DNA from 3 places in the Glycomyces mayteni genome. Region 2 is predicted to be linked to each of the others. Evidence: predicted binding sites of a transcription regulator. Region 2 holds the regulator's gene; each other region holds the start of a gene.

Region 1 (10,343 bases), on a different contig from region 2:
CGAGACCAGGTCCTCGTAGGTGTCGGTGGCCGCGTTCCAGCCCTCGCGCCAGCCCTTGCCCGCGACCGTCGCCACGACCACGTCGCCCGACTCGCCCGCGTTCGCGGCGATCTGGCGCAGCGGCTCCGACAGGGCGGCCGCGACGATCTTGAGGCCCACGCGGGCCTCCGGGTCGGCGAGCTCCACCTTGTCGAGGACCGCGATCGCGTGGACCAGGGCCGCGCCGCCGCCGGCGACGATGCCCTCCTCGACCGCGGCCTTGGTCGCGTTGACCGCGTCCTCGATGCGGTGCTTGCGCTCCTTCAGCTCGACCTCGGTGGCCGCGCCGACCTGGATGACGGCGACGCCGCCGGAGAGCTTCGCGAGACGCTCCTCCAGCTTCTCGCGGTCCCAGGACGACTCGGTCGTGGAGGCCTGCTGCTTGATCTGCGCGATGCGGGCGTCCACCTCGTCGCGCTCGCCCCCGCCGTCCACGATCGTGGTGGCGTCCTTGGAGACGGTGACGCGGCGGGCCCGGCCCAGGTGCGACAGGTCCGCGGCCTTGAGCTCCAGGCCGATCTCCGAGGAGACCACCTCGGCGCCCGTCAGGGTCGCGATGTCGCCCAGGATCGCCTTGCGGCGGTCGCCGAAGGCCGGGGCCTTGACGGCGCACACGCGCAGCGTCCCGCGCAGGGCGTTCACCGTCAGGGTCGCGAGGGCCTGGCCCTCGACGTCCTCGGCGATGATGAGCAGCGGCTTCGAGGTCTCGATGACCTTCTCCAGCACCGGCAGGAGCTCCTCGATCGAGGAGATCTTCGCGTTGGTGATGAGGATGTACGGGTCCTCGAAGACCGTCTGGCGCGAGTCCTGGTCGTTGATGAAGTTCGGGGAGATGAAGCCCTTGTCGAACTGCATGCCCTCGGTCACTTCGAGGATCGTCTCCAGGCTGGAGCCGTCCTCGACCGAGATGACGCCCTCGGCGCCGACGACGTCCATCGCCTTCGCGATGAGCTCGCCGATCTCCGGGTCCTGCGCCGACACGGCCGCGACCTGCGCGATGTGCTCGTGGTCGGAGATCTCGATGGCCTGGCGCAGCAGCTCCTCGGACACGGCGTTCGCCGCGGCCTCGATGCCCTTGCGGATCGCGATCGGGTTGCCCCCGGCCGTGACCGCCTTGATCCCCGCGCGGCTCATCTTCTGCGCCAGCACGGTCGCGGTGGTGGTGCCGTCGCCCGCGACGTCGTTCGTCTTGGTGGCGACCTCCTTGACCAGCTGCGCGCCGAGGTTGGCGTACGGGTCCGAGAGCTCGATCTCCTTGGCGATCGTCACGCCGTCGTTGGTGATCAGCGGCGCGCCGAAGGACCGCTGGAGGACCACGTTGCGGCCCTTCGGGCCCAGCGTGACCTTCACGGTGTCGGCGAGCTGGTCGATACCGCTCAGCAGGTTCTGCCGCGCGTCCTCGGCGAAGTTGAGAATCTTCGGCATTGGTTCCCTTTCCTAGGAACGCGGACGGGCCCTCTGGCGAGGGCCCGGTGCGCGCTCTACTGCTCGACGACCGCGAGGACGTCGCGCGAGGACAGGACGAGGTACTCCTCGCCGTTGTACTTGACCTCGGTGCCGCCGTACTTGGAGTAGATGACGGTGTCGCCGACCTTCACGTCGATCGGGAGGCGGTTGCCCTTGTCGTCGAAGGCGCCCGGGCCCACGGCGAGGACGGTGCCCTCCTGGGGCTTCTCCTTGGCGGTGTCGGGGATGACGAGACCGGAAGCGGTGGTGGTCTCGGCCTCGTTCGCCTGGACCACGATGCGGTCGCCCAGCGGCTTGATGGCAGCCTTGCTCACTTGGTTTCTCCAAACCTGTTCTGTGCAGTGCGGATGTCCGCCACGACAGCGCGGGTCTCGTCGTCGCGGGTGCCGAGGCACCGGCCCGTGGCTGGCACTCTCACGGAGAGAGTGCCAAAGCGATCATAGCGCTTAGCAATCTCGTCCTGCGAGTGCTAAGGCCGACGTTAGTTCGCCCAGGTGGGGGCGTCAACAACGGGTCTCACAGGTCATACCATGGTCCCGTGGAAACGAGCCTGCCCAACGCCCTCCTCGCCGACCCCGGGCTCCAGACCCGCGCCGCCGAAGCCCTCGAACGCGACGGCGACCGCGCCCCGCTCGCCCTCCGCAAGGCCGGGATCGACCCGGACCTTGCCGCCGCGGCCCTGACCCTCGCGGACCTGCGGCGCCACGCCCGCGCCAAGTTCGGCGACCTCGCCCCCCGGCTGTACTTCACCAGGGCGGGCCTGGAGCAGGCCACGCGCTGGCCGGTGGCGCAGCGCAGGGCGGCCCGCTTCGCCGCAGCCGTCCACGAGGTCACGGACCTGTGCTGCGGCCTGGGCACCGAAGCCCTGGCGTTCGCGCAGGCGGGCATGGCGGTCGAAGCGGTCGACATGAGCGAGGCGACCGCGGGCTACGCGGCGGCGAACGCCGCGGCCCTGGGCCTCCCGGTCCGGGTGACCGTCGCCGACGCCCTCGAAACCCCCCTCGCCGAGTCCGCCTTCGCCGACCCGGCCCGCCGCTCCGGCCGCACCCGCAACTTCAACCCGGCCGACTACTCCCCGCCCCTGGACCCGCTCCTCGCCCGCCTCCGCACCGCGCGCTTCGCCGCCGTCAAGCTCGGCCCCGGCATCTCCCACGACTGGATCCCCGCGGGCGCCGAAGCCGAATGGGTCTCGGTGGACCGCGACGTCGTGGAGGCCTGCCTGTGGCTGGGCGAGGCCGCCGAGGTCCCGAGACGCGCGAGCCTGCTCAAAGCGGGCGAGTGGCACGAGCTGACGGGAACCGGGGAGGAACGGGCCGAGGTGGGCGACGTCGCCGACTACCTCTACGAACCCGACGGCGCCGTGATCAGGGCGGGCCTGGTGGCCGAACTCGCCGAGACCCTGAACGCCCGCACGGGAAGCGAGGAGATCGCCTACCTCTACAGCGACACCCTCGCCGAATCCCCGTTCGCCCGCCGCTGGAAGGTCGGAGAGGTCTGGCCCCTCCACCCCAAGAAGCTCAAGCCCCTCCTCGCCGAAAGGGGAATCGGCCGCCTCACCATCAAGCAACGAGGCACCGGCATCGACCCCGCCGCCCTCAGAAGACAACTCAAACTCAAGGGCCCCAACGAAGCCACCCTGGTAGCGACCCGCCTCGCCGGAGACCACGTCGCAATCCTCTGCGCCGAGGTCTAGTCCAGCTTCGCGGTGAGGTCGACCTCGATGAGCTGGTCCTGGTAGCCGAGCGCGGTGACGCCCGTGACGGTGCTGGCGGCCTTAAACGCCGGGCCGAGCTCGGGGTGCTCCGAGAGCCGGTGCCAGGCGCCGCCGACCACGTTGCTCTCGCTGCTCACCACGTACACGATCGACCGGACCACGTCCTCGGGCTTCGCGCCCGCATGCGCCAGCGCCGCAAGGCAGTTGGCAGCCACCTGCTCGATCTGCCGCTCCAGGTCCCCGACCCCGACGACCCGCTCGTCCCCGTCGACCGGGCACTGCCCGGCCAGGAACGCGAGCCGTCCCGCCTCGACGATCGTCACGTGCTCATACCCGCCGGTCGGATGCAGTCCACTCATCCGCCGAGGCTAGACACCGGCCCTGTCGGCGCGCCACCGCTTATTCGGGGTGGGTGAGTTTGTAGCGGAGGTTGGCGTCTTTTTGGGCGACCATTCGTTCGAGGTCGACTTGGAAGGCCTCCATCTTGGCGCGGAGGTCGGGGTCGGCGGCGGCGAGGATTCTGACGGCGAGGAGGCCGGCGTTGCGGGCCCCGGCGACGGAGACGGTGGCGACGGGGATGCCCGCGGGCATCTGGACGATCGAGAGGAGGGAGTCCATGCCGTCGAGGTGCTTGAGGGGCACGGGGACGCCGATGACGGGGAGCGGGGTCGCGGAGGCGACCATGCCGGGGAGGTGGGCGGCGCCGCCGGCGCCCGCGATGATCGCTTGGAGGCCGCGCCCGGCGGCGGAGTCGGCGTAGCTGAGCATCCCGTGGGGGGTCCGGTGGGCGGAGACCACGCGGACCTCGTAGGGGACGCCGAACTCGTCGAGGGCGGCGGTGGCCGCTTCCATGACGGGCCAGTCGGAGTCCGAGCCCATGATGACGCCGACGCGCGGCTGCTGCTCTGTCATTACTCGCCTTCCTGGAGCCACTTGGCGGCGCGCAGGGCGCGGCGCCGCAGGAGGTCGGGGTCGTCGCCGCGGACGGTGACGTGGCCGATCTTGCGGCCCGGCCGGACGGCCTTGCCGTAGAGGTGGACGTGCGCGCCGGGGTCGTCGGCGAGGAGGTGCTGGAGCCGCTCGTCCAGGCGCGGGCCGCCGGGCGCGCCGCCGAGGACGTTCGCCATGACGGTGTACGGCGTGACCGGGGCGGTCGAGCCGAGCGGGTAGTCGAGGACGGCGCGCAGGTGCTGCTCGAACTGGCTGGTCTCGGCCCCTTCGATGGTCCAGTGGCCGGAGTTGTGGGCGCGCATCGCGAGCTCGTTGACGAACAGGCCCTTGGAGGTCTGGAACAGCTCGACGGCGAGCATGCCGACCACGCCGAGTTCGCGGGCGACGGTCTCGCCGATCTCCTTGGCCTGCGCGGCGACGGCGGGGTCGAGGTGCGGCGCGGGGGCGATCACCTCGGTGCAGATGCCGCCGGTCTGGACGGTCTCCACGACGGGGTAGACGGCGGTCTCGCCGCGCGGGGACCGCGCGACCTGGATCGCGAGCTCGCGCTGGAGGGGCATGCGCTCCTCGGCGATGAGGCGGATGCCGGAGGCGAGGACGGCCTGCGCGTCGCCGGGCGTGTCGACCATCCACACGCCTTTGCCGTCGTAGCCGCCGGTCGCGGCCTTGAGGACGCAGGGGAGGCCGAAGGCCTCGACGTCGGAGATGGAGTCGACGGGGGCCCAGCGCGGCTGCGGGAGGCCGAGGCCGGTGAGGCGGGTGCGCATGGCGTGCTTGTCCTGCGCGTAGAGGAGGGCCTCGGGGCGGGGCTGGACGTCGACGCCTTCGGCGACGAGGGCCTGGAGCGCCTCCTGGGGGACGTGCTCGTGGTCGAAGGTGACCACGGTGCAGCCCTTGGCGAAGCCGCGGAGGTCCTCGACGTCGCGGTAGTCGCCGAGCACGGTCGCGGGGGCGACGACGGCGGCGCTCTCGGCCGGGTCGCCCGCGAGGACCTTGAGGCTCTGGCCGAGGGCGATGGCGGCTTGATGGGTCATGCGGGCCAGTTGGCCGGCACCGATCATGCCCACGGTCGGGAGTTGGGTCGCGGCATCCACGGCGAGAGCCTAACCCGTGCTCAAAAGCGAGCGTTTACGAACGTAAACCGGCGTGACCTGGTCATCAACCGGTGATGGGATGTTCGGCCACTTCGAGGAGTTGGTCGGGGGCCACGCCGAGGGCGTCGCAGAGGGCCATGATGGTGAAGAACGCCGGTGTGGCGATGCGGCCGGTCTCGATCTTGCGCAGCGTCTCCGGGGAGATCCCGGCCTCGGCGGCGACGTCGGGGAGGCTGCGCGGACCGCGGGCCGTGCGCAGCGCCCGGCCGAGGGCGCGGCCGCGGTCGTGCTCTTCGGGCCTCAGCGGCGGTCGGATCATACCGGTATTATAGTACCGGTATACAAATACCGGAACCCTATGGAAGGCCGACGATGATCGAGCTGTACTCCCCCGCCGAGATCGAAGCGATGCGCCCGGCGGGCCGCTTCGTGGCCGCCACGCTCTCGGAGCTGGCGCGCACCGCCGACGTCGGCATGAACCTCCTGGACCTCGACGACCTGGTGGCCCGCAGGATCAAGGAGGCCGGGGCGGTCTCCTGCTACGTCGACTACCACCCCTCGTTCGGCGGGAGCCCCTTCGGGAAGGTCCTGTGCACCTCCGTCAACGACGCGGTCCTGCACGGCCTCCCCCACGACTACAAGCTCAAGGACGGCGACCTGGTGAGCTTCGACTTCGCGGCCGAGGTGGACGGCTGGGTCGCGGACTCGGCGCTGTCGGTCGTGGTCGGCAAGGCGAAGGACGAGGACCTGCGGCTCATCGACACCACCACGCGCGCGCTCGAAGCGGGCATCGGCGCGGCGGTCGCCGGGAACAAGCTCGGGGACGTCGGGCACGCCATCGCCACCGTGGCGCGCGGCGACGGCCTCGGCGTGAACACCCAGTTCGGCGGGCACGGCGTGGGCCGGACCATGCACGGCGACCCGCACGTGCCCAACGACGGCCGCCCCGGCCGGGGCATGAAGCTCAAGCCGGGCCTGGTCATCGCGATCGAGCCGTGGTTCCTCCAGACCACCGACGAGATCGTCTACGACCCCGACGGGTGGACGCTGCGCAGCGCCGACGGCTCGCGCGGCGCGCACATGGAGCACACCGTCGCGATCACCGAGGACGGGCCGATCGTCCTCACGGCACGCGACTAGGACGAGGACGCGGGGCGCTCGGCCTCGGCGCGCTTGAGGCGCTCGAAGCGGTCGACCATGCGCTCCGAGACGACCTCCTCGGCGGTGACGGCGTACCCGTAGTGGTCGCGCCAGTCGCCGTCGATGTACAGGTACCGCTTGTGGAGGCCCTCGCGGCGCAGGCCGAGCTTCTCGGCGACGCGGTTCGAGGGCCCGTTCTCGGGCCGGATGTTCACTTCGATGCGGTGCAGGCGGCCGACGGTGAGCGCGTGGTCCACCACGAGCGCGAGCGCGGTCGCGGTGATGTTGCGCCCGGCGTGGCCGCGGTCGATCCAGTAGCCCGCGTAGGCGGAGCCGAAGGCGCGGCGCACGATGTTGCCGACGGTGAGGCCGCCGACGAGCTTGCCGTCCCAGCAGACCGCGAGGGGCCAGCTGGTGCCGTCCTTGACGGACCGCTTGAGGCTGCGCAGCATCGCGCGGAACGCGGCGGGCGAGTGGGCTTCATGCCAGGTGGTGCCGGTGCCGGGCTCCCAAGGGGCGAGCCAGGCCTCGTTGGCGCGGCGCAGTTCGGACCAGCGGTTGGCGTCGGAGCGGCGGAAGGGCCGGACGCTCACCTGCTCGTGTTCGAGGTGCACCGGCCATCCGGGGTTGGAAAGGGTCATCGGTCTGGGTCCAACTGCGTTCGTGGGACGGTCATCGGGGGCCGTCCGGCTGGATGTCGGTGTGGGTCATCGGTTCCTGTCGAGCAGGAGCACGTCCACCGTGGACCCGGCGGGCACCCGGGTCGCGTTCTCGCCGATCGTCATCAGGCCGGTGGCCTCGGCGAGACCGGAGAGCGTGTATGAGGTGGCACCGAGCGGTGCGACGGTGTAGCCGCCGCCGCGGCGCTCGGCGACGCGGACGGGGCGGAACTCCCTGAGTCCGCTCGGTGAGGATACGGGCTCGGTCAGGTTGGCGCGCACGCTGGGCCGGAAAACCGGCTCGGCGCCCGCGAGCCGCTGGATGAGCGGGCGGGCGACGACCTCGAACGCGATGGTCGCGGCGACGGGGTCGCCGGGGAGGCACACGACGGGGACCTCCTCGGGGCCGATCGTTCCGAAGCCCATGGTCTCGCACAGGTACACGGCGATCGGCGAGAAGTCGACGGCGCCGTCGCGCGAGAACGTGCGCCGGACCATGTCGCCGGGGCCGGTGCCGGTGCCGCCGGTGGTGATGACGAGGTCGGCGCGGAGGATCTGGTCGTCGAGGACCGAGCGCAGCGCGTCGGGCTCGTCGTCGCAGATGCCGACGCGGTACGCGTGGGCGCCCGCCTCGGAGGCCGCGGCGGTCACCAGGTGCGAGTTGACGTCGATGAGCTGGCCGGGCTGGGAGGGGCGGCCGGTGTCCACGAGCTCGTCGCCGGTGGCGATGACGACGACGCGCGGCGTGGGCCTCACGACGACGTCGGCGATCCCGGCGCCCGCGAGGAGCCCCACGAGCTGCGGGGTGACGCGGCGGCCCTCGTGGGCGAGGATCTCGCCCGCGGCCCGCTCGGAGCCCATGCGGCGCACGCCGTGCCCGCGGCGGGGCGCCTGGCGGACGTCCACCGTCGCCATGCCCTCGTCGGTCCACGCGAGCGGGACCACGATGTCGGCGCCCACGGGGAGCGCGGCCCCCGCGGCGACCGAGAAGCACGTGCCCGCGACCAGGCGCACCGGGCGCCACGAGGACGCGGCGAGGTCGCCGAGGACCTTCAGGCCCACGCCCCGTTCGGGGCTCGCGCCCGCGATGTCGTCGGCCGCGCACGCGTAGCCGTCGATCGCGGCGTAGTCGAAGGCGGGGAGCGGCCCGGGGTTGACCGCGTTCTCGGCGAGGACCGACCCGGTCGACTGGGTCATGTCGATGTCGACCGGGGGCAGGGGTCGGACGAGCGCCAGCGCCTTCGACAGGAAGTCGGCCAATGGCGTCGCGTCGCCGGTCCCCATCTCTCCTCATCCCCCCGTCGGTCAGAAACTCGAATGCGCCGCCTGGCGGCGGTGCGGTCAGTCCAGTGTCGCACTGAATTCGCGCAGCCAGGCGTTGAAGCCGGGCAAGTCGTCGCGTCGGCTGGCGAGCTCGACGAGGGTCTGGAGGTACTCGACGGGCTGCCCGGTGTCGTACCGGCGGCCCCGGAGGATCACGGCGTGGACGGGGGTTCCGTTGGCGCGCATGGCGTCCATGGCGTCGGTGAGTTGGATTTCGCCGCCGCTGCCGGGCTCGGTGCGGTCGAGTTCGGCGAAGATCGCGCCGGGCAGGACGTAGCGTCCGATGAGGATGAGATTGGACGGCGCGTCCTCGCGGGCGGGCTTCTCGACCATTCCGGTGACTTCGACGATGTCGGGCGTGTCGGTGGAGCGGACCGAGGCGACGCCGTACCGGGAGACCTCGGACTCGGGGACTTCCAGGAGGGCGAGGACGATGCCGCCGGTCTCGCTCTGGAGGTCGATCATGCGCGGGAGGAGCTTGTCGTCCACGTCGTAGAACTCGTCGCCGAGGAGGACCGCGAAGGGCTCGTCGCCGACGTGGGCGGCGGCGCGGCCGACGGCGTGGCCGAGGCCCTTGGCGCGGCCCTGGCGGATGGCGTGGACGTCGGCGATCTGCTCGGGGGCCTTGACGGCGGCGATGACGTCGTCCTTGCCTTTGGCGGCGAGGGCCTCTTCGAGGTCGGGGCGGACGTCGAAGTAGTCGGTGATCGCGTCCTTGCCGCGGGCGGTCACCAGCGCGACGTCGGCGAGCCCGGCGGCGGCGGCCTCCTCCACGATGTACTGGAGGACCGGCGTGTCGACGATCGGGAGGAGTTCCTTGGGGACGGCCTTGGTGACCGGCAGGAAGCGGGTGGCGTTGCCCGCCACGGGAATGACTGCTTTCGTGGCGCGGGGCGCGGTATCTGGCATATGGCGAGGGTATCGTGGGCACGCTCCGTCAGGTCTCGGCCACCCTGGAGAACAGACGGTGAACGGTCTTCACACGGAGGCCACCCTCCCGCACCCGTCACCCCGCCCGACCACTCGCTTCGCTCGTTTCCCCGAACCAGACTGATGCTTCGCATCAGGCTGCCACTCTCCATGTGTCGCGTCCTGCGGCTTTCGCGGCGTAGAGGGCCTCGTCGGCGGCCGCGAGGATCTCTCCGGCGGTGTCGGCGTGCTCGCCGAGGACGGCGACGCCGATGGAGACGGTGACGTGCAGTTCGCGCCCGCCGGAGGCGTCGTTGACCTTGAAGGGGCGGGCGGCGACGGAGCGGCCCAGGCGCTCGGCGACCGCGGTCGCGCCGGTCGCGTCGGTCTCGGGGAGCAGGACCATGAACTCCTCGCCGCCGTGGCGGAACGCGAGGTCCACTTCGCGGATCTGGCCGGTGATGCGGCGGGCGAGCTCGGTGAGGACCTGGTCGCCGACGGGGTGCCCGTACGTGTCGTTCACGGACTTGAACCGGTCGAGGTCGATCGCCAGGAGCGCGGAGGGCCGCTGGTAGCGGCGGGAGCGCTCGGCCTCGCGGCGCAGCGAGGTCTGCATGAACCGGTAGTTCCACAGGCCCGTGAGCGGGTCGGTGAGGCTCAGGCGCTGGGCCTGGCGGTGCAGGAGCACGTTCTCGACGGCGACGGACGCCTGCCCGGCGAAGGTGCGGAGCGTGTCGACGTCGCCGGGCTCGAAGTCGTCCCCGGCGATCCGGTTGTAGAGGACGAGGACGCCGAGGACCCCGGACTCGGTGCGCGGGGCGCCCGGGTCGTCGGACTCGGCGGGGGCGCGGCCCTCGAAGGGCACGGCCACGATCGTGCGGGCGTCGGGCTCGGTGTCGGCGCGGCGGCGGCCCTCGAAGAAGCCGTCGGCGATGCGCCCGTGCGCGGGTGCGCCGGACGCGGCGATGGACCCGATGATGCCCTCGCCGAGGCGGATCGTGGCGGGCTGGTCGATGCCGAGGTCCCCTTCGCCGGCCCGCTGGCGCA
Region 2 (10,343 bases):
GGGGCTCCTGGGCCGGGGGCCGCGCCGTACTGATTCGGTTCGGGCGATTGCGGCGGATACGTCATAGTCGCTGCTCCGGGCATAGAGAAGGGTGTGCAATTACTGCTCACTGTAGCTGCACGGGGCAACCGCCGGTGTCCGCCGTTCCGCCCCCGACACCCGTCCCAAACGGGCCTCCGAGAGGCGTTGCGGCGCATCGCGGACGCCGGGCGGGAGGGCGCCTCCGAGGGCGCCCTCCCGGTGCGGGCGGGACTAGTTCAGGTAGTCGTCGGCGTTCTCGTCGGAGTCGGCGAACGGGCCGGTGTTGCGCGACATGGCCGACGGGTCCACCGGCCGGTCGTACGTCTGGTGCAGCGAGCGGTCCCGGTCGGCGATCGTGTACGACCGGCGCGTGTACACCGGCGCGTCCTGGACCGTGACCTGCGGGACGACCTGGAAGTTCACGTCCATCCGGTCGGGCGTGATCACCGTCTCCACATAGCCGCGCTGCGCGTTGCGGAACTTGATGTGCGGGTTGATCACCAGCGCCGAGTTGTCCTCCGGCACCGAGTCGGCGCCGTTCCCGCCCGAGGTGACCGAGGTCGCGACCAGCTCCACGCCGACCGAGTCGCCCTGCGCGTCGGGGAAGTCCGGGAGGATCTCCCCGGCCCAGTGCGTGTGCACGTCGCCGGTGAGCACCACCGGGTTGCGCACCTCGGCCTCGACCCAGCCGTCGATGATCCGCTGGCGCGACGCGGCGTACCCGTCCCATCCGTCCATGCTGGTGCGCAGCACGTCGGCGGCGGCGCTGCTGTCGCGCTGCGTGAAGAACACCTGCTGGCCGATGACGTCCCAGCGGGCCGTCGACTCGTGGAACCCGTCGATCAGCCACTCCTCCTGCGCCGCACCGGTGATCGTGCGCGACTCGTCCCACGCGTCGGCGCAGTTGCTCTGGGTGCCGTCGCCGCACGCCTGGTCGTCGCGGTACTGGCGGGTGTCGAGCATGTGGAAGTTCGCGAGCCTGCCCCACCGGACCCGCCGGTACAGCTGCATGTCGATGCCCTCCGGCACCGAGGTGCGCCGCAGCGGCATGTTCTCCCAGTACGCCTGGAACGCCGCCGCCCGCCGGACCAGGAAGTCCGCGGTGTCGGGGGTGTCCGATCCGACTTCGGGGACCTCGTCGGCCCAGTTGTTCTCGGTCTCGTGGTCGTCCCAGATGACCAGCCACGGCGCGACCAGGTGCGCGGCCTGGAGGTCCGGGTCGGTCTTGTACTGGGCGTGGCGCTGGCGGTAGGTCGCGAGCGTGACGGTCTCGGGCCCTTCGTGGTCGCGGACGTTCCCGTCGGGGGAGAGGTACACGCCCGCCTTGTACTCGTACTGGTAGTCGCCGAGGTGGAGGATCAGGTCCGGGTGCGCCTCGGCCATGTGCCGGTAGGCGGTGAAGTAGCCGTGCTCGAACTGGGAGCAGGACGCGAACGACATGCGCAGCTCGGCCGGCATCGAGCGGCGCGAGGGCGCGGTGAGGGTCCGCCCGACCGGGGACTGCCAGCGGCCGGTCGAGAAGCGGTAGTAGTACTCCCGGGCCGGCTGGAGGCCGTCGACCTCGACGTGGACGCTGTGGCCGACCTCGGCCGCGGTCTCGGCGCGGCCGGAGGCGACGCGGTGGCGGAAGCGCTCGTCCTTCGCGACCTCCCACTTGACGTCGAAGACCCCGGCGGGCATGCCGCCCATGCCGTCCTCGGCGAGCGGGTCCACGGCCAGGCGGGTCCACAGGACCACGCCGTCGGGCTCGGGGTCGCCCGAGGCGACGCCGAGGGTGAAGGGGTCGGAGCGGAGGACGGGGTGGATCTTCGTCTCGGCCCACGCGGCGGCGGGGACCGCGGAGGCGGCGGCGGCGCCGGAGGACGCGAGCAGGATGCGGCGCGACATGCGCATGGTATGGCCTCGCTTCGGGGGGAGTTGAGCGGGTTTGTGACCCACTCAGCCCAGCAAGCGGGCATTGATGGACCGGAACGCGCGGACGACGCGCCGGTGAACCGGGGCGGAACTCTGCCGCCCGGCTGCTCAGGCGGCGGCGAAGGTGACGATGACCGCGGCGTGGCTGTCGTTCGCGATGGCGACCGCGGCCTCGCCGTCCTCCTCCGCGTTCGGCTCGGTCCAGCCGTCCTCGCCCGCGGCCCAGACCATGCCGCCGTACGCGACGCTGGCGATCGAGTAGTCGTAGGACCGGGCGACCGCCCAGGCGGCCCGGTTCCAGCCCTCGGCGGCGTCGTCCGGGTCGATCACGACCGTCGAACCGTCCACTTCGGATACTTCAGCGCCCCAATGGTACGCGAACGCCTCCGCGAGCAGCCCGGGGTCGGACGCCACCTCGGGGGCGTTCCCCTTGACGCAGCCGATGCCGCCCTCCTTGCCCCCGGCGAAGACCGCCGCGATCACGGTGGCCCGCTCCTCCCACTGCTCGTACAGCTCCGGGTAGGCGCTGACCTGGACCGCCTGCGCGGCCTCGGCGAGCGTCATGTCCTCCCAGCCGTCGGTGCGGCGCAGCTTCTCGTAGAACTTGAAGGAGGCGTAGACGGGGTCCATGAGCTCCTCCTCGGAGCCCCACCCCATGCTCGGGCGCTGCTGGAACAGGCCCAGGGAGTCGTCGTGGCCGTACTCGACGTTCTTCAGCTCCGACTCCTGGAACGCCGTGGTGATCGCCACGGCCACGGCGCGCTCGTCCATGCCGTCGCGCAGCCCGACCGCGCTGATCGTCGCCGCGTTCGACGCCTGCTCCGACGTCAGGTGGGTCTCCCCGATGCCGGTGGTGAAGTAGCAGCCGGTCTGGGCGGGGCGCAGGGCGTCCCGCGCCTCCTCGGTGCAGCCCGCGAGGACGAGCGCCGCGAGCAGGGAGGTCAGGGCCAGGAGTGCGCGCACAGGTGACTCCGATCAGGTGGGTCGGCGGGCGGTAAGCCTACCCAAGAGGCGGGCCGCTTCTCAATGAACGAACGGACCCCTTCGCGGCCCTCTTCGGCGAAGAAGTACTCGGCCGTCAGCGCCGCGGCCGCGCGCAGCTCCTCCCGCAGATCCGGTGTGGCCGTGAGCGACTTCACCCCCGCCAGCGCGGACGGGCCGCCGAGCTTGAGCCGCTGGGCGAGCTCGGCGACGGACTCGTCCAGGTGCTCGGGGGCGACCGCGAACGAGAACAGGCCCCACGCCTCGGCGTCGTCGCCCGTGAAGCTGTCGCCGTGGTCGGACACGAGCGCCCCGCCCGCCAGGAACAGCTCCCGGGTGCGGGCCGGGCCGAGCCGCCGCAGCACCACCGGGGCGATCACCGCCGGGACGACGCCGAGCCGCACCTCGCTGAAGGCCATCTCGGCCTCGTCGTACCCGACGGCGAAGTCCGCGGCCGCGATGATGCCGAGGCCGCCGCCGCGCGCGGGCCCGCGCACGACCGCCACCACCGGCTTCGGGGCCTCGGCGATGTCGGCGAGCGCCTCGGCCAAGTGCACCGCGGGGAGCGCGGCCGCGCTGTGCGCCGCCGCGGACTCCTTCAGGTCCGCGCCGGCGCAGAACACCGGCCCGGCGTGGTCGATGACCACGACCCGCACCTCGCGGTCGGCGACCGCGCGGGCGAGGGCCCGCCGCAGCTCGCCGATGAGGTGCGTCGACAGGGCGTTGCGCCTGGCGGGGTCGTTGAGGGTAATGGTCGCCACTGCCTCGTGGGCGCGGTAGCCGATGGGTGCGTCGTTGCTGTCCACGCCAGTACCGTAATGGGTGTGCCCGCCATTTCGCCAGTAGCCGCCGCGACTTCGCCCGCGACCGACATCGCCGCGGCCGCCGCCGACCCCTCCGCCGGGAGCGCCGGATTCGGGTTCTACGTCCACGTCCCGTTCTGCGTCTCGCGCTGCGGGTACTGCGACTTCAACACCTACACCGCCTCCGAGCTGGGCGCGGGCGTCTCCCGCGACACCTACGCCTCGATCGTGCGCAGCGAGATCCGCTCCGCCGCCGCCCAGTTCACGGAGCACAGCGAGGCGCGCCCGAAGGTCGAGACGGTCTTCTTCGGCGGCGGAACCCCCACGCTCCTGAGCGCCGCCGACCTCGCCTCGATCCTCGCCGAGATCGACCGCGAGTTCGGGCTCGCCGACGGCTACGAGGCCACCACCGAGGCCAACCCCGAGTCCGTCGACGCCGACTACCTCGCCGAACTCCACGACGGCGGCTTCACCCGCCTCTCGGTCGGCATGCAGTCCACCGCCTCCCACGTGCTCAAGGTCCTCGACCGCGAGCACTCCCCGCAGAAGGCCCTCGACGCCGTCGCCCACGCGCACAAGGCCGGTTTCGAGCACGTCAGCCTCGACCTGATCTACGGCACCCCCGGCGAGAGCGCCGCCGACTTCGCGAACAGCCTCGCCGCCGCCGTCGACACCGGCGTCGACCACGTCTCCGCGTACGCCCTCATCGTCGAGGACGGCACCGCGCTGGCCCGCCGCATCCGCTCCGGACGGGTGCCGCAGCCCTCCGACGACGTCGCCGCCGACCGCTACCTCGCCGCCGAGGCCGCCCTCTCCGCGGCCGGGTTCTCCTGGTACGAGGTCTCGAACTGGGCCAAGAACGATACCGCCAGGTGCCGACACAACCTCCTGTACTGGGAGGGCGGCCACTGGTGGGGCGCCGGGCCCGGCGCCCACTCGCACCTGCCGGGCGTGCGCTGGTGGAACCACAAGCACCCCTCCACGTACGGCACCGCCCTCGCGCAGGGCCTGCCCGTCGCGGGCCACGAGACCCTCACCGACGACGACCGCTACCTGGAGCGGGTGCTCCTGCTCACCCGCCTCGCCAGCGGCCTCCCCCTCGCCGAACTGCGCCCCGACGGCCGCGCCGCCGCCGAACGCGTTGCGGCCGAAGGACTCGCCGACATCGAGGACGACCGGCTCGTCCTCACGCTCCGCGGTCGCCTCCTCGCCGACGCCGTGGTGAGAGACCTCACCGGCTGACGACGCCCGAACGGGCGCCCCGTAGATTTGAGCCCGTCACGGACGAGCCACCTTCACGTTGGCCGTCGCGGCGCGCCGGTCCCCAGCCGACGACGCCGGCGCGGGCCGCGCCGACCCCCGGCACCAGGTCCCGTCCGCAAGCGCCGGACGGAACCCCCAGGCCCCGACCCCTGAATCCTCGACACCGGAGCCCGAGCACCCATGCACACGCCATCCCCCGCCGCCACCCGCCGCGGCGTCCTCGCCGCCTCCTTCGCCGGACTCGCCCTGGCCGCGTGCTCCGAGGAGGAGCCGCCCCCGGCGGACGACGGCGGCGCCGGCGCCGCCGAGGAGACCCCCTCCGAGTCCCCCTCGCCCGAACCGCCCCGCGAGATCACCATCACCCACGTCGGCGACACCATGCCCGGCTCCTACCCCAACCAGATGGCCTCCGACGAAGGCGCCAGCTTCTTCGACGGCGTCCGCGACCACCTCGCCGGGGACGTCATCGTCGCCAACCTCGAAGGCGCCCTCTCCACCCTGGAGTTCGACAAGTGCGGCGGCGGCGCCTGCACCTACTTCCGCCTCCCCGCCGAGTACGCCCAGGTCTTCGCCGACGCGGGCTTCCACGTCCTCAACCAGGCCAACAACCACGGCTGGGACGCCGGGCCCGACGGCGCCACCGAGACCCAGGACGCCGTCCGCGCCGCCGGCATGGAGATCTGCGGCATCAAGGACGAGGTCGCCCTCGTCGAGACCGAGTCCGGCCTCACCGTCGGCCTCGTTGGCTTCGCGCCCTACACGTTCTACACCGACAACCGCGACCTCGACGCCGTCGCCGCCCTCGTCTCCGCCGCCAAGGAGCAGGCCGACATCGTCGTCGCCACCGCCCACCTCGGCGCCGAGGGCACCGACTACCGCCACGTCCCCGAAGGCGTCGAGAACTACCTCGGCGAGGACCGCGGCGACACCCGCGCCTTCGCCCACACCTGCGTCGACGCCGGCGCCGACCTCGTCTTCGGCCACGGCCCCCACGTGCTGCGCGGCATGGAGGTCTACAACGGCAAGCTCATCGCCTACTCCCTCGGGAACTTCGGCGGCGGCCAGAACCTCTTCAGCATGGACGGCGCCCTCGGCCGCTCCGCGATCCTCTCGGTCACCATCCGCGAGGACGGCACCATCGTCGCCGCCAAGGCCCAGGCCAGCCGCATGAACGGCGACGGCTACCCGACGATCGACGAGGACAACGGGGCCTTCGACGACCTCAACGAGCTCGCCGGCGACTTCGGCGACAGCGGCGTGACCGTCGCCGACGACGGCGCGCTCATCATCCCGGGCGTCTGACCCCACACGTACACTGGCACTCCTGGACAGGGAGTGCCAAACTTGAGTCCGGCAGACTGAGCTTCCGCTCGGCCTGCCGGACCGCGAAGGCACCGAGACCGAGGGGACGTGGCGATGGACGACCGCAAGCTCGAAGTGCTGCGCGCCATCGTCGAGGACTACGTCGCCACCCAGGAGCCCGTCGGCTCCAAGGCCGTCTCCCAGCGCCACGCTCTCGGCGTCTCCGCCGCGACCGTCCGCAACGACATGGCCTACCTCGAAGAGGCCGGGTACATCCAGCAGCCCCACACCTCCGCGGGCCGCATCCCCACCGCCAAGGGCTACCGCCTCTTCGTCGACCGCCTCGGCAAGATCAAGCCCCTCTCCGCCGCCGAGCGCCGCGCCGTCCACCGCTTCCTCGCCGAGGCCATCGACCTCGACGACGTCGTCACCCGCACCGTGCGCCTCCTCGCCCAGCTCACCCACCAGGTCGCGGTCGTCCAGTACCCGAGCCTCAACCGCTCCTCCGTGCGCCACCTCGAACTCGTGTCCCTCACCCCCACCCGGCTCATGCTCGTCATGATCACCGACACCGGACGCGTCGAGCAGCGCTACGTCGAGGTCCCCTCCGAGCTCACCGAGGACGACGTCCTCGACCTGCGCCGCCTCGTCAACGAGCAGCTCCAGGGCAAGGCCCTCGCCGACGCCCCCCGCATCATCGCCGGACTCGCCGGGCTCGCCCGGGTCGAACTGCGCGCCACCGCCTCCGAGCTGGCCCGCGTCCTCCTCGACTCCGTCGTCGCCCGCACCGAGGAGCGCGTCGCCGTCGCGGGTGCCGCGAACCTCACCCGCAACGGGAACTTCTTCGCCGGATCGCTGCGGCCGATCCTCGAAGCGCTGGAGGAGGAGGTCGTGCTCATGCAGCTCCTCGGCCGCGCCGACTCCAACGCGCTGCTGACGGTCCGCATCGGCGACGAGAACGAGGTCGCCGACTTCCGCGAGGCCACCGTCGTCACCGCCGGGTACGGCCCCGGCTCCGTCGTCGGGCACATGGGCGTGCTCGGACCGACGCGCATGGACTACCCGGGCACGATCGCGGCCGTCCGCGCCGTCGCCCGGTACGTATCAGAGATTTTGGAACAGAACCGCTGACAGGACGATGAGCATCCACGTGGCTAAGGACTACTACGGCATCCTCGGGGTCGAGCGCAACGCGACCGAGGACGAGCTGAAGAAGGCGTACCGGAAGCTGGCGCGCAAGTACCACCCCGACGTCAGCGACGAACCCGACGCGCAGGAACGGCTCCAGGAGATCAACGCCGCCTTCGAGGTCCTCATGGACCCCCAGAAGCGCGCGGTCGTCGACGCGGGCGGCGACCCGTACGCGCGCGGCGCCGCAGGAGGCTCCGGGGCCCCGTTCATGGGCTTCGAGGACATCATGGACGCGTTCTTCGGCGGCTCCATGGGCGGCTTCGGCCGCCGCGGCCCGCGCTCGCGCACCCGGCCCGGCAACGACGCGCTCCTCCGCCTCGACCTCGACCTCGAAGAGGTCGCGTTCGGCACCGAGTCCACGCTCACCGTCGACACGGCGATCCTCTGCGACTCCTGCGACGGCTCCTGCACCGAAGGCGCCAGCGAACCGCAGACGTGCACCACCTGCGGCGGCTCCGGCGAGGTCCAGGTCGTGCAGCGCACGATCCTCGGCCAGGTCCGCACCGCGCGCCCCTGCTCGGCCTGCTCCGGCTACGGCACGATCATCACCGACCCGTGCCGCAAGTGCGGCGGCGAAGGCCGCGTGCGCTCGCGCCGGCGCATCACCGTCAAGGTCCCCGCCGGCGTCGAGGACGGCATGCGCATCCGCCTCTCCGGCGAAGGCGAGGTCGGCCCCGGCGGCGGCCCCGCCGGCGACCTGTACGTCGAGGTCCACGAGAAGCCCCACGAGGTCTTCACCCGCGAGGGCTCCGACCTGCGCTGCCGCGTCCGCGTCCCCATGACGCAGGCCGCGCTCGGCACCAAACTCAACATCCACACCCTCGACGACCAGGTCGAGGTCGAGGTCGCCACCGGCACCCAGCCCGGCACCATCAAGAAGGTCCGCGGCCACGGCGTCCCCAAGCTCCGCGGCGGCGGCGCCCGCGGCGACCTCTACGTCGAACTCGATGTCCGCACCCCCGGCAAGCTCGACGCCGAGCAGGAGGAGCTCCTCCGCAAGCTCGCGAGCCTCCGCGACGAGGAGATCAAGGAAGTCAAAGGCGGATCGGGTTTTTTTAGCCGGATGCGCGACGCGTTCAACGGCCACGCTTAGGACCCCGCCCCATGAGCCCCGCCCCCGCCTTCCCGCGCGGGGAGCGGGGCTCCGCTACACTCCGGCCCCGTGATCAGCCTCGACCCCGCGACCGTCTCCGTCATCGCCGTCCTCCTCATCGCGGCCCTCGTCGCCTTCGTCGTGGTCCTGCGCCGCCGCGGCGCCCCCGCACGCGGCGGCCCCCGGCTCGACGCGGCCCCGCCCTCCGGCGGCCCGCAGACCGGCGAGCGCTGGCTCGCCGACGTCCCCTTCGAGGACGAGCCGCGCCGCTCCAAGGAGCGCCCCGTCCTCGTCATCGGCTACTCCGGCTCCGGCTACTGGGTCCTCAAATGCACCACCCAGGCGCCCCGCGAGGCCGAATGGCGCGTCGCCGCTCCCGCGAACCGCTGGGAGCCGCCCGCCGACAAGGACGGCTGGGTCGACCTCATCCCCGTCCACCTGCCGCGCCGCCGCTTCGACCACTCCTTCGGCCGCATCGGCGACCAGGGCCTCTACCGCAAGATCACCGGCCGCCTCCGCTGGGAACGCGCCGTCGACTTCACCCGCTGACCTCCGGTTAGGCTGGTGCGGTGAGCGATCCGGTCTTCCTCGTCGACGCCCTCCCGGCCGTCGGCGAATACGTCCTCGACGGCCCCGAAGGGCACCACGCCGCCGACGTGCAGCGCCTCCAGCCCGGCGAGACCCTGCTCCTCGCCGACGGCTCCGGCGGCGTCGCCTCCGCTCGCGTCGCCCACGCCGAGCGCGGCCTCCTGCGCCTGGACGTCCTCGACAACCGCACGCTCCCCGGCCCCGACCCGAAGCTCACCGTCGTCCAGGCCCTCCCCAAGGGCGACCGCGGCGAGCGCGCCGTCCAGATGCTCACCGAGATCGGCGTCGACGAAGTGATCCCCTGGGCCGCATCGCGGTCCATCGTCCAGTGGAAGGGCCCGCGCGGCGACAAGGCCCGCGCCAAATGGGACGCGACCGCCCGCGAAGCCTCCAAGCAGGCCCGCCGCGCCCACCTCGCGCACGTCGCCGAGCTGCACACCACCAAGCAGCTGGTGCAGCGCCTGCGCACGGCCGCGCAGGTCCTCGTCCTCCACGAGGAGGCGACCCTGCCCCTCTCGCAGGTCCCGCTCGCCTCGGCCGGCGAGATCGCCCTCGTCATCGGCCCCGAAGGCTCCATCAGCCCCGACGAACTCGCCGCGCTCGCCGAGTTCGGCGAACCGGTTCGCCTCGGCGACACCGTCCTGCGCACCTCCACCGCGGGCCCCGCGGCCCTCGCAGTGCTCCAGGCCCGACTCGGCCGCTGGTAAGTAAGATCCTCGAAATGACCGACTGCCTGTTCTGCAAGATCGTCGCCGGGGACGTCCCCTCGACCAAGGTGCTGGAGACCGAGCATGTGCTCGCCTTCCGCGACATCCAGCCGAAGGCGCCCACGCACGTGCTGGTCATCCCGAAGACCCACTACGCGAACATCGCCGAACTCACGGCCGCGGACCCCGCGCTCGCCGGGGAGGTCCTCGCGGCCGCGGCGGGGATCGCCGAGTCGGAGGGCATCGCCGAAACCGGGTGGAACCTCCTCGGGAACACCGGGGCCGAAGCCGGGCAGACGATCTTCCACGTGCACTTCCACGTGCTCGGCGGCAAATCGTTCGAGCCGCTGCTCGCGGCATGAAATCACACCGCGGCAGCGTTTACCCGCTGTCCCTTGTCGCAGGCAGGAACTACCATTGGGGCATGGAAACCGCGGCCCCCGAGGGGCCGCTCGAAGTCTCTTTTGAGGAAGCAGGTGG
Region 3 (10,343 bases), on a different contig from region 2:
GTACCCGGCGCGACCGGCGCCGACACCTGCCGACGCTAACCTTTCGCGGGCCCGGAAGCGGCCGGAACGGGCGAACCTGCGTCCCCGAACGGATGCGGTGCGGTCATTTGTCTGATATGCGCGTTTACGTGGACTACGATCCGGCCTATGAGCGACGATCCTTACTGGAACCCCGGTCAGACCGACGAGCCGTCCGGCCGCTTCTCCGGCGGCGACCCGCTCGTCACCGACACGTTCGAGGGCTGGTGGCACGCCTCCTTCGACGTCGTCCAGCGCTCCTGGCGCACGGTCGGCCTGATCCTCCTCATCGGCGTGGTCCTGCCGCGCTGGATCCTCGGCGCCTACAACAACAACGTGCGCACCCCCGAGAAGGACGTGGTCGTCACCGACTGGGGCGCGTTCGTCCGCGAGTACTCCCCGGGCGTCCTCGCCGGGATCATCGGACTGATCTTGACGCTCGCGGTCCTGTACGTCTCCGGCTCGGCCGTCCTGGGCGCCGTGCGCACCGCCGCCGCCGAGGCCGCCGGGGGCTTCCTGTCCCTCGGCGAGGCGTTCTCCTTCGGGTTCAAGCGCGGCGGCCGGTTCTTCCTGTGGCTGCTGCTCGCCTGGGTCACCATCGCCGTCGGCCTGGTCCTGTGCATCCTGCCGGGCCTGTGGGCGATCTTCGCGCTCAGCCTCATGGCCCCCGCGGCCGTCTTCGAGGCCCGCCGCAGCCCCTACGCCCGGTCGATCCAGCTCACCCACTCGGCGTTCTGGCCCGCGCTCGGGCGCCTGTGCATCGTGGTGCTCGTCGCCATCGCCGCGAACATCCTCATCGCCATCATCGGGCTGCTGCTCGCGGGCGTGTGGCACGCGGTCTTCGCGGGCTGGCTCGCCGCGATCCTCACCGTCGTCACCGAGGCGATCATGGCGCTGCTGCTCCTGGCCCCGATGATCTGGGTCCTCTCGGCGTCCCTGTGCACGTACGCGTGGCTGCGCGGGCGCACCGAGTCCGTCTCCGCCACGTCCCTCTCGGCCGAGGCCTCGGGCGCGGCGGCCCCCGGCGGCTACACCGGCCCCGGCGAGCCCGGCCACCCCGGATCGCCCTCCCCGACACCGTAGGAACCGACGCGAAGCAGCGGACGCCGGGGTGAGAGCCCCGGCGTCCGCGCTTTCCACCACTGGTTCCGTGCCCCGGATTGGCACTCTCACGGCGAGAGTGCTACAACTGGGTTTGGCACTCACCGCTGGGGAGTGCTAAACACGCGATGAGGTGGTCGGGCCCCAGGGCCCACCGTCGCGGGTATGCCGCCTCACCGTCGACCACGAACGTTATCCGAAAGGAAGCCATCCACATGGCGAAGATGATCGCATTCGACGAGGAGGCTCGCCGCGGGCTGGAGCGGGGCTTGAACACCCTCGCGGAGGCCGTCAAGGTGACCCTCGGCCCCAAGGGCCGCAACGTCGTGCTGGACAAGAAGTGGGGCGCCCCCACGATCACCAACGACGGCGTGTCCGTCGCCAAGGAGATCGAGCTCGAAGACCCCTACGAGAAGATCGGCGCCGAGCTCGTCAAGGAGGTCGCCAAGAAGACCGACGACGTCGCGGGCGACGGCACCACCACCGCGACCGTCCTCGCGCAGGCCCTCGTCAAGGAAGGCCTCCGCGCGGTCGCCGCCGGCGCCAACCCGATCGGCATCAAGAAGGGCATCGAGAAGGCCGTCGCGGCCGTCGTGCAGCACCTCCAGGACTCCGCCAAGGAGGTCGACACCGAGGAGCAGATCGCGAACACCGCGTCCATCTCCGCGGGCGACACCACCGTCGGCGCCATCATCGCCGAGGCGATGGAGAAGGTCGGCAAGGAAGGCGTCATCACCGTCGAGGAGTCGAACACCTTCGGCCTCGACCTGGAGCTCACCGAGGGCATGCGCTTCGACAAGGGCTACCTGTCCGGTTACTTCGTGACCGACCAGGACCGCATGGAGGCCGTGCTCGAAGAGCCGTACATCCTCGTCGCGAACCAGAAGATCTCCGCGGTCAAGGATCTCCTCCCCACGCTGGAGAAGGTCACCCAGACCGGCAAGCCGCTCCTGATCATCGCCGAGGACGTGGACGGCGAAGCCCTCCCGACCCTGGTGGTCAACAAGATCCGCGGCATCTTCAAGTCGGCCGCCGTCAAGGCCCCCGGCTTCGGCGACCGCCGCAAGGCCATGCTCGGCGACATCGCCATCCTCACCGGCGGCCAGGTCATCTCCGAGGAGCTCGGCCTCAAGCTGGAGAACACCGACCTGTCCCTGCTGGGCCAGGCCCGCAAGGTCGTCATCACCAAGGACGACACCATCATCGTCGACGGCGGCGGCGACGAGGACGCGATCCAGGGCCGGATCAACCAGATCCGCGCCGAGATCGAGAACTCCGACTCCGACTACGACCGCGAGAAGCTCCAGGAGCGCCTCGCGCGCCTGGCCGGCGGCGTCGCCGTCATCAAGGTCGGCGCGGCCACCGAGGTCGAGCTGAAGGAGCGCAAGCACCGCGTCGAAGACGCCGTGCGCAACGCCAAGGCGGCCGTGGAAGAGGGCATCCTCCCCGGCGGCGGCACCGCGCTCGCCCAGGCCGACTCCGCGTTCGAGAAGGTCGAGGCCGAGGGCGACGAGGCCACCGGTGTGGAGATCGTCCGCCGCTCGCTCGGCGCGCCGCTCCGCGCGATCGCCGAGAACGCCGGCCTCGAAGGCGGCGTCGTGGTGGAGAAGGTCCGCGGCCTGCCGCAGGGCCACGGCCTCAACGCCGACACCGGCGAGTACGTCGACATGCTCGCCGCGGGCATCCCCGACCCGGCCAAGGTGACCCGCTCGGCGCTCCAGAACGCCGCGTCCATCGCCGCCCTGTTCCTGACCACCGAGGCCGTCGTCGCCGACGCCCCGGAGAAGGAAGGCGCCGGCGCCGCCGGCGGCGGCATGGGCGACATGGGCGGCATGATGTAGCAAGCAGCCCTTCGGGACTGCTGCTCAGGCCGACTGAGTACCGCAAGGGAGGACCCCTCACTGTAAAGTGAGAGGTTCTCCCTTTCTCTGTACTGGCCTCCAGTGCAGACGGCGCAGCCGCTGCGCAAGCGGCATACCGCCCCAACCACGGGCGGTATGCCGCCACGGCGGCCGCACCCGGCATTCGCTGCGGCAGTGGCGCACGCGACCGCACCCGATCGGGTGACACGGGGGCCTCGGGCGCCCGTTTCTGTCGGACCCGCATGCCAACCTGGCGCCTACGGTCCCCCTCTGGGAGGGTGGGGGCTAGGGACGGCATCACGGGCCTAAGCTCTTAACGCCCGAAATGTTTGCGCCCCAGCCGATTCGCGGCTCTTCACACCGTGTGCGACGGCGGCTAACCTGTGCACGTGTCCCCCGCACCCCGCCAGCCCCGCTCCGATCGCCGACTCGCAGCGCTCGCGTTCATGACCGGCATCCTCGCCGTGCTCGTCTTCACCTGCTACGTCGGCGGCACCGCCACCGAGTCGCGACTCGACGAGCCCGACCCGTTCCCCGCCGTGCCCGCACCCGAAGCGCCCGCATACCGCGACGACGGCCCGCTCCTGCTCGTGTGCACCGACGACGCCGAGGACTTCGCCGAACGCAACGAAGGCGTCGTCTACAGCGAGCGCATCGCCAACGAGCGCCTCCAAGACGACTGCCTCGCCGACGGCTTCCGCGACCTGCCCGCCGCCGTCGCCGCCGCCGAACCCGACACGCGCATCCAGATCCTCCCCGGCCACTACACCGTCGACGCCGCCATCGTCGTCGAGACCGAGCACCTCCAGATCGAGGGCGTCGGCGACAGCCCCGACGACGTGCAGGTCTCCGCGCACTTCGCCGCCGACACCGTCCTCACCGCCCACGCCGCCTCCGGCCTCTACGTCAAGGGCGTCTCCTTCGGCCAGGCCCGCGGCGCCGCCCTGCGGCTCACCGCCGTCGAGTCCGCGACCCTCGACGAAGTGGGCGCCTTCCAGAGCGACGGCGCCGGCATCCACGTCGCCGACTCCTCCGGCGTCGAGGTCCGCGACTGCCGCGCCGAAGCCGCCGACACCGCCGGGGTCCTCATCGAGAACTCGCACGCCGACGTCATCGGCTGCGAAGCCACCGGCAACGGCGCGGGCATCGAGATCCGCGGCACCGAGACCACCGCCAGCGCCGTCGGAAACCGCCTGCACGACAACACGACCGGACTCGTCGTCGCCGACTCCGGGCCCGCCGCCGACATCGCCGTCACCGACAACACCGTGTACGGCAACAACACCGACCACTACGCCCTCCTCGGCACCGCCGCCTGCGAGACCGATGCGGCCGAACGCGACTGGACCGGCGGCGACCTGTGCCCCGACCGCACCTACCCCTCTGGCGTCGGCATCCTCGCCGCGAACGGCACCGGCACCGCCGTCACCGAGAACCGGATCTGGAACCAGCAGACCGCCGGGATCGCCGCCTGGGGCGCCCCCGGACAGGACGCGGGGCTCGGCGGCGACCGGAACACGTTCAGCGAGAACACGTACGGAGTCCGCGAGGACGGCGCCCGGCACCGCAACCGCCTCGACGTGTGGTGGGACGGGACCGGCGCCGCGACCTGCTTCGACGAGCCCGGCACGCACCGCACCACCCCCGCGGTGCTCCCCGCCTGCGGCGGCGACGTCGCACGCATCGCCGGAGACCCGCTGCGCACCTTGAAGGTCTGGGAGTGCGGGCTCGGGGACGGCGACGACCCGTCGGCGACCTGCGATTGGCTCGGGGCGCGCTTCACCGACCGGCTGGAGTTCCAGACCGCCGTCGCGTTCGCCGCGGTCCTGCTGTTCCTCGCGGGCGCCGGGTGGCTCGGGGCCGCGAGGTCCCCGAACCCGCCGCGGGCGGGCGCGATGACGTTCTCCGCCATAGCGACCGGGTGCGGGGCGCTGCTGTTCGTGCTCGCGGTGTGGTCGGGCCGGGCCGACTACGAGGCGCTCGCGGTGGCCCTGTGGGGCGGCGGGTGGCTCCTGGCCGGGCGGTCCTGGTACCGGGCCGGGGTGCGGTTCCTCGGCGGGTTCACCGTGATCGTCGGGGGCCTAGCGGTGCTCGACGCGATCGACCGGGGGGTCGTGACGCTCGCGCCGATGCCGGTGTCCCCGGCGTGGCTGTGGCTCGGACTCCTGCCCTTGTGGACGCTGTTCGCGCTCGGCGCGGCCTTCGGGCCCCGCCGCCGGGAGGCGGAGCCGGTGCAGGTCGAGCGCACTCCGGTGACCGCGCCGATGAGCGACCGCTGGGACTGGTGAGCGGCCGGGCCGGCGGAATCCGGCTCGGATTCACGGAACCGGCGCGGGGCCCGATCGCGTACTGTTGCCCCATGACTTGGACCTGGAAGCTCGAAGACGCCGACGGCAACGCCATCGAAACCCCCGACAGCGACCTGGGCAGCCAGGGCGACGCGGAGTCGTGGCTGGGCGAGCGGTGGCGCGAGTTCGCCGACCAGGGCGCGGCGGTCGCGGTCCTCGTGGAGGACGGCGCCACGGTCTACCGCATGGACCTCACCCCCGCCGAGGAGTAGGCCGCACCCCCGCGACCTGTCCGGGCCGGGCGGTTCGCGCCGACCGGCCGACTCGTCCCGCTGCCGCGTCCCATTGTCGTACCCCGCAGGCACTCTTGCAGCCGGGGGCGACTGCGAACCGACACCCCCGACCGCGGGGGCCGGAGGCGAGCGTCGCCGACCGGCCCCGGTCCGTAATAGGCTGGGCCGCGTGACCACAACCGGCACCCTCACTCTGACCGCCACCCGCGCCCGCGCCGCGCTCGACGCGCGGCGCGGCATCGTCCGCCTCCACCCCGAGGCCCTCACCGCCCTGGGCCTGCGCCCCGGCGACGCCGTCGGGATCACGGGGCGGCGCACGACCGCCGCGATCGCCCTCGAAGCCGACCGGTACGCGTCCCGCCGCGCCCTCTACGCCGACGACCTCACGCTCGGGAACATCGGGGCCCGCGACGGCGACCCCGTGCGCCTCGCGCCGATCGCCCTCACCGCCGCCGACCGGGTCGTCCTGTCGGGCCCGGCTTCCGCGGTCGCCGTGGTCGACCCGGACACGCTGCGGCTCGCGCTGCTGTCGAAGGTCGTGTGCGAGGGCGACGACGTCTCGCTCCTGCCGATCGAGCTCGGCCCCTCCGCGCGGGACGCGGTCACCGCGACCCGCCGGACCCTCAACAACACGCTCGGCATGGGCTGGACCACCATGGTGCTCAACGTGGTCGAGGCCGATCCGGCCCGCGGCGCGATGATCACCTCCGACACCCGCGTGGAGTGGGTCGGCGAGGTCCGCACCGCCGTCGATCTCCCCGCCGACCTGCCGCTGCCCGCGGGCCGCGCGCCCGGGGAGCGGATGCCCGCCTCCTACGGCGGGGCCGCGAGCGCGGCCCGGCCCCGCGCCGAGGCCCGCGCGCCCCTCGCCGACACGCCTGCGCCGCAGGCGGTCCCGGGCGTCGCCCCGATCCCCTACGACGAGCTCGCGGGCGCGAAGATCCCCGCCGAGGAACTGCGGGAACTGCTCGACCTGGGCTTCAACCACCGCGAGGTCCTCAAAGTGGTGGGCACCGACATGGCGCTGGGCGTGCTCGTCTCCGGCCCCTCGGGCGCCGGGAAGGCCACGATCGTCCGCTCCGTCGCCGAGGCGGTCGGCGCACGCGTCAGCGAGGTCTCCGGCTCCGACCTCGCGGCCCTGGAGGCGAACGCCGCGGCCGACCGGCTCCGCTCGGCCGTCGCCGCACTCGCCGTCCCCGGGGTGCTCCTCGTCCGCGGCGTCGAGCACCTGGCGCCCGCGGGGCGCCGGACCCCGTTGGGCACCATGTTCTCCCGCCTCGTGGAGGAGGTCCTCGCGGAGGCGGGCGAGCACGCCGTGGTGTGCACGACCGCGCGCGTCGAGGACGTCGACGCCGCCCTGCGCTCGCGCCTGGAGCACGAGGTCGTCGTCCCCATGCCCGACGCGGAAGCCCGCCGCGACCTGCTCGTGTACTTCACGCGCTCGATGAAGGTCGCCGAGGACGTCAAGCTCGAAGGGGTCGCCCACCGCGCCCCCGGCTACGTCGCCTCCGACCTCGCGGTGATGGTCCGCGAGGCGGGCGTGCGGGCCGCGCTGCGCGCCAAGGACGGCGGGGCGACCGCGCTCCAGAACGCCGACTTCGACGGCGCGCTCGAATCGGTGCGGCCCACCAGCCTCGCCGGGGACTCCGTGGAACTCGGCGGGCTCACCCTCGCCGACGTCGGCGGCATGGAGGACCTGAAGCAGACCCTTACCGAGACGGTCCTGTGGCCCCTCACGTACCCGGACGCGTTCACACGCCTGGGGATCGAGGCCCCGCGCGGCATCCTCCTGTACGGCCCGCCCGGGTGCGGGAAGACGTACATCGTGCGCGCGGTCGCGGGGGAGGGCCACGCGAACGTCATGAGCGTCAAGGGCTCCGAGCTGCTGAACAAGTGGGTCGGCGAGTCGGAGAAGAACGTGCGGGAGCTGTTCCGCCGGGCCCGCCAGGCCAGCCCCACCCTCATGTTCTTCGACGAGCTCGACGCCCTCGCGCCGGTCCGCGGGGCCGGGACCGACGGCGGCACCGCCGACCGGGTGGTCGCCGCGCTCCTGACCGAGCTCGACGGCGCCGAGGCCCTGCGCGACGTCGTCGTCGTGGGCGCCACCAACCGGCCCGACATGATCGACCCGGCCCTGCTGCGCCCCGGCCGCCTGGAGCGCCTCGTGTACGTGCCGCCGCCCGACGCGCGGGGTCGCGCGGACATCCTGCGCGCCAACGCGAAGAACGTCCCGTTCGCCGAGGACGTGGACCTCGACGCCGTCGCCGACGAGCTGTGGCTCTACTCGGCCGCGGACTGCGCGGCCCTGGTCCGGGAGGCCGCCCTGACGGCCATGCGCGAGTCCCTCGACGCGAGCATCGTCAGCGCCGGGCACGTCGAGCAGGCGATGGAGCGGGTCCGGCCGAGCCTGGACCCCGAGCAACTGGAGTACCTGGAGAACTACGCCTCCAACCGCGAGGGCTGAGCGCCCGATCGATGCCTTCTTGCGGGCGGCCGACCTCGTCAGGTCGGCCGCCCGCGTGCTCCGCGGAGCGGTGCTGTCGGCGGGGACCCGAGCGCGGGTGGGTTCCCGCGCTCGGGTCTCGGTATGGCGACGTTCGCGAATCCCCTCTGTCGCCGCCATCCCGCCGACAGCGGATGACGTTTTTTGCTATCTACTACAACAGGTGGGGCAGCGGAGTGTCGAATGCGAACTTCGTACTTGTGGATAACTCTGTGGACGAGTCCTGTGGATGAGGGCGGTGCTCAAAAAAGAGAGCAGTGCTCTTGTATTTTCGGCGAGGGTGTGCGATCGTTGTTCTCAACAGAGAGCAGTGCTCTCGAATGAGAGAGAGGGAACTCCAGTGACCGACCACGTCATCCTCGGCAAAGGCCAGATCGGCTCCACCGTCGCGAGCCTCCTCGCCGAGCGCGGCGAGCGCGTGCGCGTGCTCAGCCGCTCCGGCGGCCCCTCGCAGCCGGGCATCGAGCACGTCAAGGTCGATGCCCGCGACGCCGAGGCCCTCACCGCCGCCGCCAAAGGCGCCGACGTCATCTACAACTGCGCCAACCCCGCCGGGTACCACCAGTGGGCCGACGAGTGGCCGCCCATGTTCGCCGCCATCCTCGCCGCCGCCAAAGCCCACGGCGCGGGCCTGGTCAACACCGGCAACCTCTACGTCTACGGCCCCGTCACCGAGCCCATGACCGAGCGCACCGCCCTCCGCTCGCCAGGGCACAAGGGGCAGATCCGCATCAAGATGTGGAACGACGCCATGGCCCTCCACGAGAGCGGCGACCTCCGCTTCACCGAAGCCCGCGGCTCCGACTACTTCGGCCCCGGCGCCCTCGCCGACGCCATGCTCGGCGAGCGCGTCGTCCGCCCCGTCGTCCAGGGCAAGCGCACCGTCACCGTCCTCGGCGACCGCGACGCCCCCCACTCCTTCACCTACATCCCCGACGTCGCCCGCGCCCTCATCCGCCTCGGCGGCGACGACCGCGCCTGGGGCCGCCCCTGGCACGTCCCCACCGCCCCGGCCGCCTCCCAGCGCGAGATGATCCAGGCCATGGCCCGCCTCCTCGGCCGCGGCCCCGTGCGCGTCGCCACGATGCCCTGGTGGTTCCTCATCCACGTCGTCGGCGCCGTCGAGCCCGCCATGAAGGGCATGGCCGAGACCCGCCATCAGTGGGACGGGCCGTACGTCATGGAGTCCGCGGACTTCACCGACACGTTCGGGGACAAGGCGACCGACACCGACACGGCGCTGGCCGAGACCCTGGAGTGGTGGCGCCGCCGCCTCGCCGCCTAGCACCGGGTGTTCGCGGACAGTTCACCCCTGCGCAAGCAACCGGCCACGGCCCCGGGGCGTTCTCACGGCATAGTCACGCTCCCGCCCAGAGGAAGTGAGCCCATGCGACTGTCGCCCCTCGTCCCGGCCGCTCTCAAGCGCCGCCTGCGCCGCGCCGCCCCGCGGTCCAAGGAGTTCCTGCACGTCATCGCCACCCGCCACGGGATCGGCGTGTTCGACGAGCAGTGGTTCGCCTACCGCCAGCTCATGATGGAGCACCTGACGCTCGCCTCGCTCGACGCCCAGACCGACCGCGACTTCATCTGGGTGATCGGGGTCGACCGGGACATGCCCCCGGCCGCCCGCAAGCGCCTCGACGGCCTCGCCGAGGGCCGCCCGTACATCAGGATCGCCGAGACCGAGCTCAAGCGCGACTTCGTGCCCGACCTCGCGGCCTGGGTCCGCCAGGAGGCGAAGGCCCGCAAAAAGGGCTGGGTCCTCACCACCCGCCTGGACGACGACGACGCGATCCACCGCGGCCTCACCGGCCGCCTCCACGAGGAGGCCGCCGCGTACCTGGCGGCGGGCGGCACCGCGCCCGCGATCCTCTCGCCGGTCCTGGGCTGCAACTGGGTGCCGTCCCGGGCCGCCGGGCACCGCGCCTACCACCACAGCCCCTCGATCGGACTGAGCCTCCTGGAGCGGGCGGGGGACCCGGGCACGGTCTACCGCAACAACCACCGCACGCTCGCGCAGGTCCTCGCCCCCTGGAACTACAACGTGCGCCACCTCGACGGCGAGACCATGTGGTGGCTGTACGCCCACACCGGCCTGTCGCACATGCAGAGCGAGGGCTCGGACCGGATGGACAAGGTCGCCGGCCACCGCCGCGCCTTCGCACTGGACGCGGCGAGGCTGGCCCCGTTCGGCGTCACCGCCGAAGGGGCCAGGGCCATCCGCGAGACCCCCGAGCCGGAGGTGGGCGGCACGCTGTTCGAGCTCAACCGCCGGGGT

The links. The regulator HrcA, encoded in region 2, represses chaperone genes, less so after heat shock. The targets are predictions, from matches to a motif close to CTTAGCACTCNCNNNNNGNGAGTGCTAAG.
Region 1: a site for HrcA is predicted at 1,952-1,980, ahead of groES (co-chaperone GroES). Genes of this name have one in related genera too.
Region 3: a site for HrcA is predicted at 1,178-1,206, ahead of groL (chaperonin GroEL). Genes of this name have one in related genera too.

The regions. Positions count from the first base shown of each region.
Region 1 covers NZ_JBHMBP010000001.1:152,683-163,025, forward strand. The annotation lists gene groL (chaperonin GroEL) at 1-1,464, opposite strand, end outside; gene groES (co-chaperone GroES) at 1,521-1,820, opposite strand; gene ACFFXY_RS00735 (class I SAM-dependent methyltransferase) at 2,045-3,199, shown strand; gene ACFFXY_RS00740 (RidA family protein) at 3,196-3,579, opposite strand; gene purE (5-(carboxyamino)imidazole ribonucleotide mutase) at 3,620-4,132, opposite strand; gene ACFFXY_RS00750 (5-(carboxyamino)imidazole ribonucleotide synthase) at 4,132-5,265, opposite strand; gene ACFFXY_RS00755 (helix-turn-helix domain-containing protein) at 5,330-5,584, opposite strand; gene map (type I methionyl aminopeptidase) at 5,638-6,405, shown strand; gene ACFFXY_RS00765 (GNAT family N-acetyltransferase) at 6,402-7,046, opposite strand; gene ACFFXY_RS00770 (molybdopterin molybdotransferase MoeA) at 7,113-8,348, opposite strand; gene ACFFXY_RS00775 (UTP--glucose-1-phosphate uridylyltransferase) at 8,406-9,296, opposite strand; gene ACFFXY_RS00780 (diguanylate cyclase) at 9,451-10,343, opposite strand, start outside.
Region 2 covers NZ_JBHMBP010000004.1:1,339,173-1,349,515, reverse strand. The annotation lists gene ACFFXY_RS21570 (hypothetical protein) at 1-65, opposite strand, end outside; gene ACFFXY_RS21565 (alkaline phosphatase D family protein) at 253-1,914, opposite strand; gene ACFFXY_RS21560 (hypothetical protein) at 2,044-2,898, opposite strand; gene ACFFXY_RS21555 (enoyl-CoA hydratase/isomerase family protein) at 2,877-3,722, opposite strand; gene hemW (radical SAM family heme chaperone HemW) at 3,735-4,961, shown strand; gene ACFFXY_RS21545 (CapA family protein) at 5,163-6,284, shown strand; gene hrcA (heat-inducible transcriptional repressor HrcA) at 6,399-7,415, shown strand; gene dnaJ (molecular chaperone DnaJ) at 7,435-8,568, shown strand; gene ACFFXY_RS21530 (hypothetical protein) at 8,638-9,117, shown strand; gene ACFFXY_RS21525 (16S rRNA (uracil(1498)-N(3))-methyltransferase) at 9,138-9,863, shown strand; gene ACFFXY_RS21520 (histidine triad nucleotide-binding protein) at 9,878-10,225, shown strand.
Region 3 covers NZ_JBHMBP010000001.1:333,748-344,090, reverse strand. The annotation lists gene ACFFXY_RS01610 (hypothetical protein) at 148-1,101, shown strand; gene groL (chaperonin GroEL) at 1,335-2,960, shown strand; gene ACFFXY_RS01600 (right-handed parallel beta-helix repeat-containing protein) at 3,371-5,269, shown strand; gene ACFFXY_RS01595 (hypothetical protein) at 5,341-5,541, shown strand; gene ACFFXY_RS01590 (AAA family ATPase) at 5,732-8,026, shown strand; gene ACFFXY_RS01585 (NAD-dependent epimerase/dehydratase family protein) at 8,406-9,350, shown strand; gene ACFFXY_RS01580 (glycosyltransferase) at 9,453-10,343, shown strand, end outside.